DNA from 3 places in the Streptococcus sp. 27098_8_148 genome. Region 1 is predicted to be linked to each of the others. Evidence: predicted binding sites of a transcription regulator. Region 1 holds the regulator's gene; each other region holds the start of a gene.

Region 1 (3,284 bases):
TGGTTTAGCAGCCTACGACTACTACGTAAATGCGAATGACGATCATCTTCCATTTGTTTGGAACCTTGGCTTTCCGGGTGTCCAAAATGACGTTTTACTGATGCGACTCGATCTTGCTGGAATTTCTGTCTCTACAGGTTCTGCTTGTACCGCTGGTACAGTTCAACCCAGCCATGTCCTTGAGGCACTCTATGGAAAAGATAGCTCACGCCTAAAAGAATCCCTTCGAATTAGTTTTTCAGAACTCAATACCGTAGAGGAGGTTCAAGACTTCCTCTCAAAACTTAAAGAAATTTTATCATAGGAGAACAATATGGCTTTTGAAACAAGTGTTTCATTGAAAGACTGCAAATATACCTATAGTCTACACCCAAATGTTAAAAAATATACCTTACGTGACAATACATTCGCTGTTACAAAAGTTGGAAATTACGAGTTAAATCGTTTGCTCGAAGCCGTTCCAAATAGTGGCGAAGGCTTCCTACTTAAAATCATTTTCAATAAAGATTTTACAGGTTTTAAGATCAATATTACAGACAAGTCTGGGCTTCGCCTGGTTAATATCTTTAAAAATCCAGAAAATAACATTATCCAACAAAAATTCTATTTCCTAATGGATAGTCTTGTCGAAAGAGAAATTTTCAACAAAACAGAGGCCTAATATGGTAACCCTAACTTATATCGATGCTTATCAAGTAGAACGAACGACTACTTATCCTGACCTTGCAGCCTGTATCCTAGCTTTTTCAGGCTGTGTAACCTTGCCTGACTCTTACTCAATCGTATCCATTGAATACAAGGGGGAAAAACTCCCCTATACAGGACGAGTCGATGGACTCTATGCTTTTTTGAAAAAGGTAGAACAAGCTGAAAACTAAGCTGATGCTGATGGAACTCTCCATCGCCATCAGCTTTTTCTTTAGACAAAAATATTTTTGAAAAAACACTCTAGATAGTTGATTTTTTCACAATCTTCCTATACAATAAGAGGGAAAGGTTGTGATATTGTGAAACATGATAAAAATACTCCAATTCCACGCGCAACAGCAAAACGCTTATCGCTCTACTACCGCATTTTTAAACGTTTTAACTCTGAAAAAATAGAGCGCGCCAATTCCAAGCAAATTGCTGATGCAATAGGGATTGACTCTGCTACTGTTCGCCGAGATTTCTCATATTTTGGTGAATTAGGAAGACGTGGATTTGGTTATGACGTAAAAAAACTGATGAACTTCTTTGCCGATCTCTTAAATGACAATGCCATTACCAATGTCGCTATTGTGGGGATCGGAAATATGGGAAGTGCGCTTCTCAACTATCGCTTCCATGAACGCAATAAGATGAAAATTGTCATGGCGTTTGATCTAGACGATCATGAGCTGATCAATACCAAAAGTAAGGACGGAATTCCCATTTACGGTATTTCCACCATCAAAGAAAAGCTCAAACAAGAAGGCATTCAAACAGCCATCCTTACTGTTCCTAGCGTCAAGGCTCAAGAAGTTGCTAGTCTTTTGGTAGACGCTGGTGTCAAGGGAATTCTCAGCTTCTCACCAGTACATCTAACAGTCCCTAAAGATGTCGTCGTTCAATATGTCGATCTCACCAGTGAATTGCAAACACTCCTTTATTTCATGCGAAAAAACGAAGAATAAAGACTTATACATTAACAAGAAAAGAGGCTGGGACAAAAGTCCTAGCCTCTCAATTATTTTTGGATTGTCGAGCAAGACGCAGTGATTGAGTGGGCTCTACTACGCTGATTTTAACAGCTTTTACAGCCCTACTCAACTGTGCGGAGGTGGGACGACGAAATCGAATTCTAACGAATTAACGATTTCTGTCCCACTCTCTTTTTTATGCCAAATAATCGGTTTCTTCACGGTAACTATAATAGTTTTCTTCAGATACAATCAAGTGATCCAATAGGGTTAAACCCATCACTTCACAGGCCTCTAAAACTCGTTGCGTTACTTCATCATCATTTTTACTGGGAAATACGGCACCAGATGGATGATTGTGCGCCAAGATGATAGAGGTTGCCATGTGCTTCAGTGCATAATGCAGGATTTCACGTGGCTCCGCAATACTTCGATTCACGGTTCCAATAAAAATGGTCTGCTGATGAATAATTTCATTCTGCGTATTTAAATAGAGGGCAACCAGGTGCTCCTGTTTCTTATGGCCGATTTCCTGTTGAATTTTATGGGCCAATTTCTGGCTGCTCATGATCTGTTCAGAACTCATCAATTCGTCTTTATGAATCCTTCGTCCAAACTCAATCACAGCCTGAAGTTCGATGGCCTTCACCCGGCCAATACCTGAGATTTCCTGTAGCTCCTCTAGGGTTAATTGACTTAACTCCTTTAAACTATTAACCGAACTCAAAAGACCTTGTGCAATCTCATAAACGCTTTTTTTCTTATTGCCTGTCCGTAAGAGAATGGATAGCAATTCTTGATGACTCAGCTTATCTACCCCTTCAGAAACCAAACGTTCTCTAGGAAGCAAAGATGGTTCAATAAATGATATGTCGTACATAATTTCCTCCTCACTTATTAATTCGTAATAAATAGAGAAAACGACGACCTTGCATTATTTACAGGCAATTTCTTCCTTCAAATCATCTAACACTAAGACTTCATCTTTATTAAAGCGGATCTGGTAACCTGTTTGAACTTGTTCAAGCTCTTTTAAAAACTGTTGAATTTCACAGCGAATCAAGTACTCCTGGCTCTGAGGAATGGCCTCTAAAGCTTGGTAGACCTGCTCTACTTCATAGATTCCTTTCGTAATTAAACCATTTCGTGGAAAATCGTTTACTAAGAGATTATAGAAATGATGCAAGAGATGGTAAATTCGCTCTTTTGTCACTATTCTACCTCCTTATCATACTCTTTCCCCTTTATTATATACTGATTTTCCCTTAATATTATGACAAGTTCCTTACATTATATTACCAATCTCTTACAATTTTACAAGAATTTCTCCTAGCTTCCTACATAGAAAAAGCCCAGACATTTCTGTCTCGGGCTTTATTTTCTTAAAGTTGCATTTGATTATAAGACTTGCTGAATGAATCCAGGATGTCTTTTGGAGCCTTGTCATAGTCAACAGAGGTTTCCAAATTTCCTTTTACAATCGTACGGTAAGTCGCTGCAGCATCCTCACAGGTCACCAAGGTGATCTCATTAACGCCTTCACGATCTTGAATGACATCTACACGATCTGGAGTCACTGTCTCAACTGACGAGATGACATAAGTATAGATTTTTTCTTTGTCC
Region 2 (3,284 bases), on a different contig from region 1:
TCTTGTTTGTGCTCAGTCTTTTCTTGCCATTTGATAGCTTGTGGACCTATCTGTTTGGCTTTTTAGCAGCGACAATCGCAGCTTGTGCCATGATTCTGTCGGCCCGTATTCTCCACGAAAAGACGCCAGATAAAAAAGAACCAGCCATCCTCAATTTCTTGGCAGATACCAGTTATGGTGTCTATCTTTTCCACTGGCCTTTCTTTATCATCTTCTCTCAACATTTGGGAAATATGATGGCAGCCCTTGTGACGACGATCGTTTCCTTGATTCTAACGGCTCTGTCCTTCTATATTTTGGAGCCAACCATTGCAGGCAAGGAACCTCGGGTCTTTGGTATGAAGATGGATCTCAGTTTTTTGACCAAGCCGATCTTTTACCTCATGATTCCTCTGGCTCTCTTGATGGTCGGAATCTCCGCCTTTGCACCAACCGTTGGAGCTTTTGATGAGAGTTTGGTAGTGAGTGGGCTCAATCAAGCAGATAGCAAAATGCAGGTTACGCGGACGCAGGTGGACAATGCGACTGCAACAGACTATAACGTCTCAAATGGTGTGACCATGATCGGTGATTCCGTTAACTTGCGAGCGCAGGACTACCTAACCAAAGCGATCCCGGGCATCCAGATCGATGCAGTGGTGAGCCGTCAGTTGGAAAATGGAATGAAGGTCTTTGAGACCGATATCTCCAATAAAGTTCTCCTAAAAAATGTGGTCATTGCCCTAGGAACCAATACTGTAAGCAACTACAAAGAATTGCTGGATCAGTATGTTGAGAAACTTCCAAAAGGCCGTCGCTTGATCCTTGTGACACCATATGATGGGCGCTATGCCAACGATCAGTCCAGTGAATCGGTTCAAACGCGTCTTTATGAGTTGGAACTAGCTAAGAAATACGACTTTATCACCATTGCGGACTGGTACCAAGTAGCAATTGAAAATCCAAACATTTGGGTGGGAACAGACTCTGTTCACTTCAATATGGAAACCAATGGTGGGGAACTCTATGCTCAAACAGTCAAAGAAGCCCTTGATAAGGCCGAAAAGGGTCCGGTCAAGAAGTAACAATGCTTCTCTGAAACTGAAACAAAACAAATCCTAACAAAATAAAACAAAAAGCAACTTTTTACTTGTAAAAAGCTGCTTTTTTTAGTAAGATTAAGAAAACGCTTACAAAAATCAATTGAAAATATCACTTTGTGAAGAAAAAAATTTTTTAATTATTTCTTCACAATTTTGCTAAAGAATTGCTTTCACAGCAATACGATTGATAAAGTTTTCACAAACTTCGAAAAATTCTTTGTGAAAGTTGCTTGGAAGTGTTTACAAAAATCTCAAAATAGAGTACAATTATATTGTGAAATAATTAACAAATCGAAATTTCTTACACTATTCTTGAAAATTTCCGAAAACATGAAAAAGTTCTAGAAAAGGATAAGGGTTTCAAATATTGGAGGAAAGCATCAAATGGCTGATAAAAAAACTCTCTCACCTGAAGAAAAGAAACTCGCTGCTGAAAAACACGTAGACGAGTTGGTGCAAAAAGCGCTGGTGGCGCTTGAAGAGATGCGCAAATTGAATCAGGAGCAAGTGGACTACATTGTGGCGAAAGCATCTGTAGCGGCTCTTGACGCTCACGGTGAGCTCGCTCTTCATGCCTATGAAGAAACTGGTCGTGGAGTCTTTGAAGACAAGGCGACTAAGAACTTGTTCGCTTGTGAACACGTAGTAAATAACATGCGTCACACGAAAACAGTTGGTGTCATTTCAGAAGATGACGTCACTGGTTTGACCCTTATTGCTGAGCCAGTCGGAGTTGTCTGCGGGATCACACCTACAACCAACCCAACTTCAACAGCAATCTTTAAAGCCTTGATTTCATTGAAAACACGGAACCCTATCGTCTTTGCCTTCCACCCATCTGCTCAAGAATCATCTGCTCATGCGGCACAAATCGTACGCGATGCGGCAATTGCAGCTGGAGCACCTGAGAACTGTGTGCAATGGATTACCCAACCTTCTATGGAAGCAACTAGTGCCCTTATGAACCATGAAGGAGTTGCGACCATCCTTGCGACCGGTGGTAACGCCATGGTAAAAGCCGCTTATTCTTGTGGAAAACCAGCTCTTGGGGTAGGTGCCGGAAACGTTCCTGCTTACGTTGAAAAATCAGCCAATATCCGCCAAGCAGCACACGATATCGTCATGTCTAAATCATTTGACAATGGTATGGTCTGTGCGTCTGAACAAGCGGTTATCATCGATAAAGAAATCTACGATGAGTTTGTTGAAGAATTCAAATCTTACCATACTTACTTTGTCAACAAAAAAGAAAAAGCCCTTCTTGAAGAGTTCTGCTTCGGCGTAAAAGCTAACAGCAAAAACTGTGCGGGTGCGAAGTTGAATGCGGACATCGTTGGGAAACCAGCAGCATGGATCGCTGAACAAGCTGGCTTCTCAGTCCCAGAAGGAACCAATATCCTTGCTGCAGAATGTAAAGAAGTTGGTGAAAAAGAACCGTTGACTCGTGAAAAATTGTCACCAGTTATCGCTGTTTTGAAATCTGAAAGCCGTGAAGACGGAATTAACAAAGCTCGCCAAATGGTTGAATTCAACGGTCTTGGCCACTCAGCAGCCATCCATACTGCTGATGAAGAATTGACCAAAGAATTTGGTAAAGCAGTTAAAGCCATTCGTGTGATCTGCAACTCTCCTTCGACTTTCGGTGGTATCGGGGATGTTTACAATGCCTTCTTGCCATCATTGACACTTGGATGTGGTTCTTACGGACGCAACTCTGTTGGGGACAACGTTAGTGCCATCAACCTCTTGAATATTAAAAAAGTCGGACGCCGGAGAAATAACATGCAATGGATGAAACTTCCTTCAAAAACATACTTTGAACGTGATTCAATTGAATACTTACAAAAATGTCGTGACGTTGAACGTGTCATGATCGTTACAGACCACGCTATGGTAGAGCTTGGTTTCCTTGATCGTATCATCGAACAGCTTGACCTTCGTCGCAACAAGGTGGTTTACCAAATCTTTGCAGACGTAGAACCAGATCCAGATATCACAACTGTTGAACGTGGTACAGAGATCATGCGTGCCTTCAAACCAGATACGATCATTGCTCTCGGTGGTGGGTCACCAATGGATGCGGCCAAAGTTATGTGGCTCTTCTACGAACAACCAGAAGTGGACTTCCGTGACTTGGTTCAAAAATTCATGGATATCCGTAAACGTGCCTTCAAGTTCCCATTGCTTGGTAAGAAGACTAAA
Region 3 (3,284 bases), on a different contig from region 1:
CGCCATAATGGTGGTGGCCATCCACTAGCTAGTGGTGCCAACTCCTACTCTCTTGAAGAAAATGACCAAATCTACAAAGAGTTACAAGAAGTGGCTCGCACAAACGAAGGCTGAGAACGGTTTCTCAGCCTTTTTATCTTGGTAATGGGGTTTTCATTTGCGGTAGCGATTCTTAGCTCTTTCTTGCCATGGGCAAACCTTAATGCTGGAAATTTTGGTTCATACACCTGGAATGGCCTTCGCGGAGATGGATGGTTTGTTATTATCTTCGCAGTCGTTGCGATTGTCCTTGCTTGCTTGAACGATGTAAAAACTTCACTACCAAAAGGTTTTGCAATTGGTGTTATCGTATCAGGGTCTCTCTCAACTGTTGTAACATTGATCGATGTCTTCGGTGTGAACAAGTACGCTGTTAATTTCAATGGCTATGGGGTTTCAATTGGCTTTGGTTTGATCCTTGCTTTGATCGCATCAATCGCTATTGTTGTAACTGGTCTCTTGGCGATGTCAGGTGGTAAAATCACAAAAGGAACATTCGAAGAACTTTCTGAATCTGGTAAAGGATTTGCCCAATCTGTTGGACGCGTGACAACTTCTACTGTAAAAACTGCTGTAAATGAAATCAAAAAAGAATCACACGAACACACTGAGGGACAAGCTGATCAACCAGTTGAAGCACCAAAAGACCCAAATCAATCTGAACAATAATAAGATTAGATTCACCTTGGCTTAGCCAGGGTGATTTTTTTGATCATAAATTTAAATAAAATTAGTGAAAATACTTGTCAAGATCTTGGAAATTTGGTAAACTAGCTTAGTAACAATCTATGGCTCGGAAAGAGACCATGGCAGAAAGGAAATATTGCAAAATGAAAAAAGATATCCATCCAGAATATCGCCCTGTTGTCTTCATGGACACTACTACTGGTTACAAGTTCCTCAGCGGTTCAACTAAGTACTCTAGCGAGACTGTTGAATTCGAAGGTGAAACTTACCCATTGATCCGTGTTGAAATTTCATCAGACTCACACCCATTCTACACTGGACGTCAAAAGTTCACTCAAGCAGATGGACGTGTGGATCGTTTCAACAAAAAATACGGTCTCAAATAAGAACCAACACAGAACCACTTCCCTTTCGGGAGTGGTTTTTTTGATCTCCGTTTCTTTTATTGTGAACGCACAAAATAAGAGGTTAGGATGTTGATCCCAACCTCTTTTTTCATCTTAATGGAATTGCATACCACCATCCACGATAATGGTTTGACCTGTGATGTAGTTTGAGTCAGGTCCAGCAAGGAAGCTGACAGCCGCTGCTACATCTTCTGGTTCAGAAAGACGTTTCAAAGTGATATCTTTAGCGAATGTTTGCATACCCCATTCGTCATCTTTACCTGCGTTCTTACCAACTTCATGGGCAATGTCAAACATCATTGGAGTCTTGACGATACCTGGTGCGTAGGCATTGACAGTGATGCCTGAATCAGCCAAGTCACGCGCCAAAGTCTGTGTGATACCACGAACTGCAAATTTAGTACCACCATAAACAGTCAAGTTTGGATTTCCGACAACACCTGCTTGTGAAGTTGCATTGATGATTTTTCCGCCATGGCCAAGCGCTTTGAATTGAGCTTGTGCAGCTTGAGCACCCCAAATCACGCCACCAACGTTAATAGCAAATGTACGTGTAAATTGTTCTTCTGTAATTGTATCAAGTGGTGTAGTTGGCGCAACACCTGCATTGTTTACGACAACATTCAAATCTCCAAAATGGTCAACAACCTTTTGGAAAGCTGCAGCCACTTCTTCTTTTTTAGATACATCAGCAACAACCGCAAAAGCATTTTCAGCCGATAACTCAGCAACTGCTTTTTCAGCTGTTTCAGCATTGTAGTCCAATACTCCAACCTTAAAGCCATCTTGCACCAAGCGTTTTGCGATTGCAAAACCGATTCCTTGACCAGCACCTGTGACAATAGCTACTTTAGACATATGATTCCTCCTTGGTATCAACGATACCAGCAAACGTTCCTATCAGAACAGCAAGGGTTGACAATTAGTTTTGATGGGGTCTATTATAAATTTCCGACAAAACTATGCTAACAGTATACTCCTTTGTGAAAAAAGTGTCAAACTCTGGCCTGTTATTTTTTAAAAAAAGTTTATTTATATGATATTTTTATTTAGTGATAAATGAACGAAAGCGTGAAATAGAGTAAAGCTTTTAGCCAAACAGATAACTGTTCTATTCTGTAAAAGCTACATAAAAAGCCTTCTTTCGAAGGCTTCTCTTAAACTATTCGTTTGATGGGTCCCTTTAGTCATCAGATTCCGCAAATACTTGAGTGGCTTTGACTGCTTTCTTCCACCCCTTGTACAGCTCTTCCTTTCGGGATTCATTCATCTTGGGTTCAAAGATTTGGGCTGCTCCATGAAGAGATTTTAATTCTTCCAAGTCCTTCCAATAGCCTACGGTCAGACCTGCTAGGAAGGCTGCTCCTAAAGCCGTTGTTTCCAGGTTTTTCGCACGGGCAATCGCAATCCCAAGAATATCTGCCTGAAACTGCATTAAGTAATCATTTTTCGCTGCCCCTCCGTCTACTTTTAAGACAGGGATAGGAGTTTTTGCATCTACCTGCATGGTGTCGATGATATCGCGTACTTGATAGGCAATGGATTGAAGGGTTGCTTTGATAAAGTCTTCCTTGGTCGTTCCCCGGGTAAGTCCGAAGACAGAACCACGCGCCTCTTGATTCCAATATGGTGCTCCAAGACCCGTAAAGGCAGGGACCACATAGATTTCATCCTGGTTCTGGGACTTCAAAGCATAGGCCTCAGATTCAGGTGAATTGTCTATCATACGCAGGCCATCACGGAGCCATTGAATGGCACTTCCAGCGATAAAGATAGATCCTTCAAGGGCGTAGTAGACCTTGCCATTGATCCCATAACCAATCGTCGTCAGCAAGTTGTTTTCTGACAACTGCATCTCCTCACCCGTATTCATGATGATGAAAGATCCAGTTCCATAAGTATTTTTGACCATACCAGGTTCAAAGGCTAATTGACCAAAGAGAGCAGCCTGCTGGTCCCCCGCCATCCCTGCAATCGGCACTTGTCCACCGTAGAAATGGAAAGGAGCTGTCTTGCCATAGATTTCAGAGTTTGAACGCACTTCAGGAAGCATGTCTTTAGGAATGTTGAGGATTTCCAAAATCTCATCGTCCCATTTCAGTTCCTTGATATTGTAAAGCATGGTACGGGCAGCATTGGAATAGTCTGTCA

Evidence for each region. The regulator Rex, encoded in region 1, represses fermentation and respiration genes when NADH is low (regulators of the CRP and FNR family bind a similar motif). The targets are predictions, from matches to a motif close to TTGTGAANTANTTCACAA.
Region 2: adhE (bifunctional acetaldehyde-CoA/alcohol dehydrogenase) is a predicted target of Rex. The motif match lies at 1,355-1,372, and genes of this name have one in related genera.
Region 3: O3646_RS03040 ((S)-acetoin forming diacetyl reductase) is a predicted target of Rex. The motif match lies at 2,115-2,132, and genes of this name have one in related genera.

The regions. Positions count from the first base shown of each region.
Region 1 is NZ_JAPVYY010000014.1:7,726-11,009, forward strand. Features, by position in the region: gene O3646_RS09415 (cysteine desulfurase family protein) at 1-304, shown strand, start outside; gene O3646_RS09420 (DUF1831 domain-containing protein) at 314-661, shown strand; gene O3646_RS09425 (DUF4649 family protein) at 663-878, shown strand; gene O3646_RS09430 (redox-sensing transcriptional repressor Rex) at 1,008-1,655, shown strand; gene radC (DNA repair protein RadC) at 1,858-2,541, opposite strand; gene O3646_RS09440 (hypothetical protein) at 2,596-2,874, opposite strand; gene O3646_RS09445 (class A sortase) at 3,044-3,284, opposite strand, start outside.
Region 2 is NZ_JAPVYY010000006.1:72,799-76,082, reverse strand. Features, by position in the region: gene O3646_RS06670 (acyltransferase family protein) at 1-1,064, shown strand, start outside; gene adhE (bifunctional acetaldehyde-CoA/alcohol dehydrogenase) at 1,467-3,284, shown strand, end outside.
Region 3 is NZ_JAPVYY010000003.1:14,981-18,264, forward strand. Features, by position in the region: gene O3646_RS03025 (bifunctional oligoribonuclease/PAP phosphatase NrnA) at 1-114, shown strand, start outside; gene O3646_RS03030 (lantibiotic ABC transporter permease) at 145-708, shown strand; gene O3646_RS03035 (type B 50S ribosomal protein L31) at 870-1,112, shown strand; gene O3646_RS03040 ((S)-acetoin forming diacetyl reductase) at 1,227-1,991, opposite strand; gene glpK (glycerol kinase GlpK) at 2,317-3,284, opposite strand, start outside.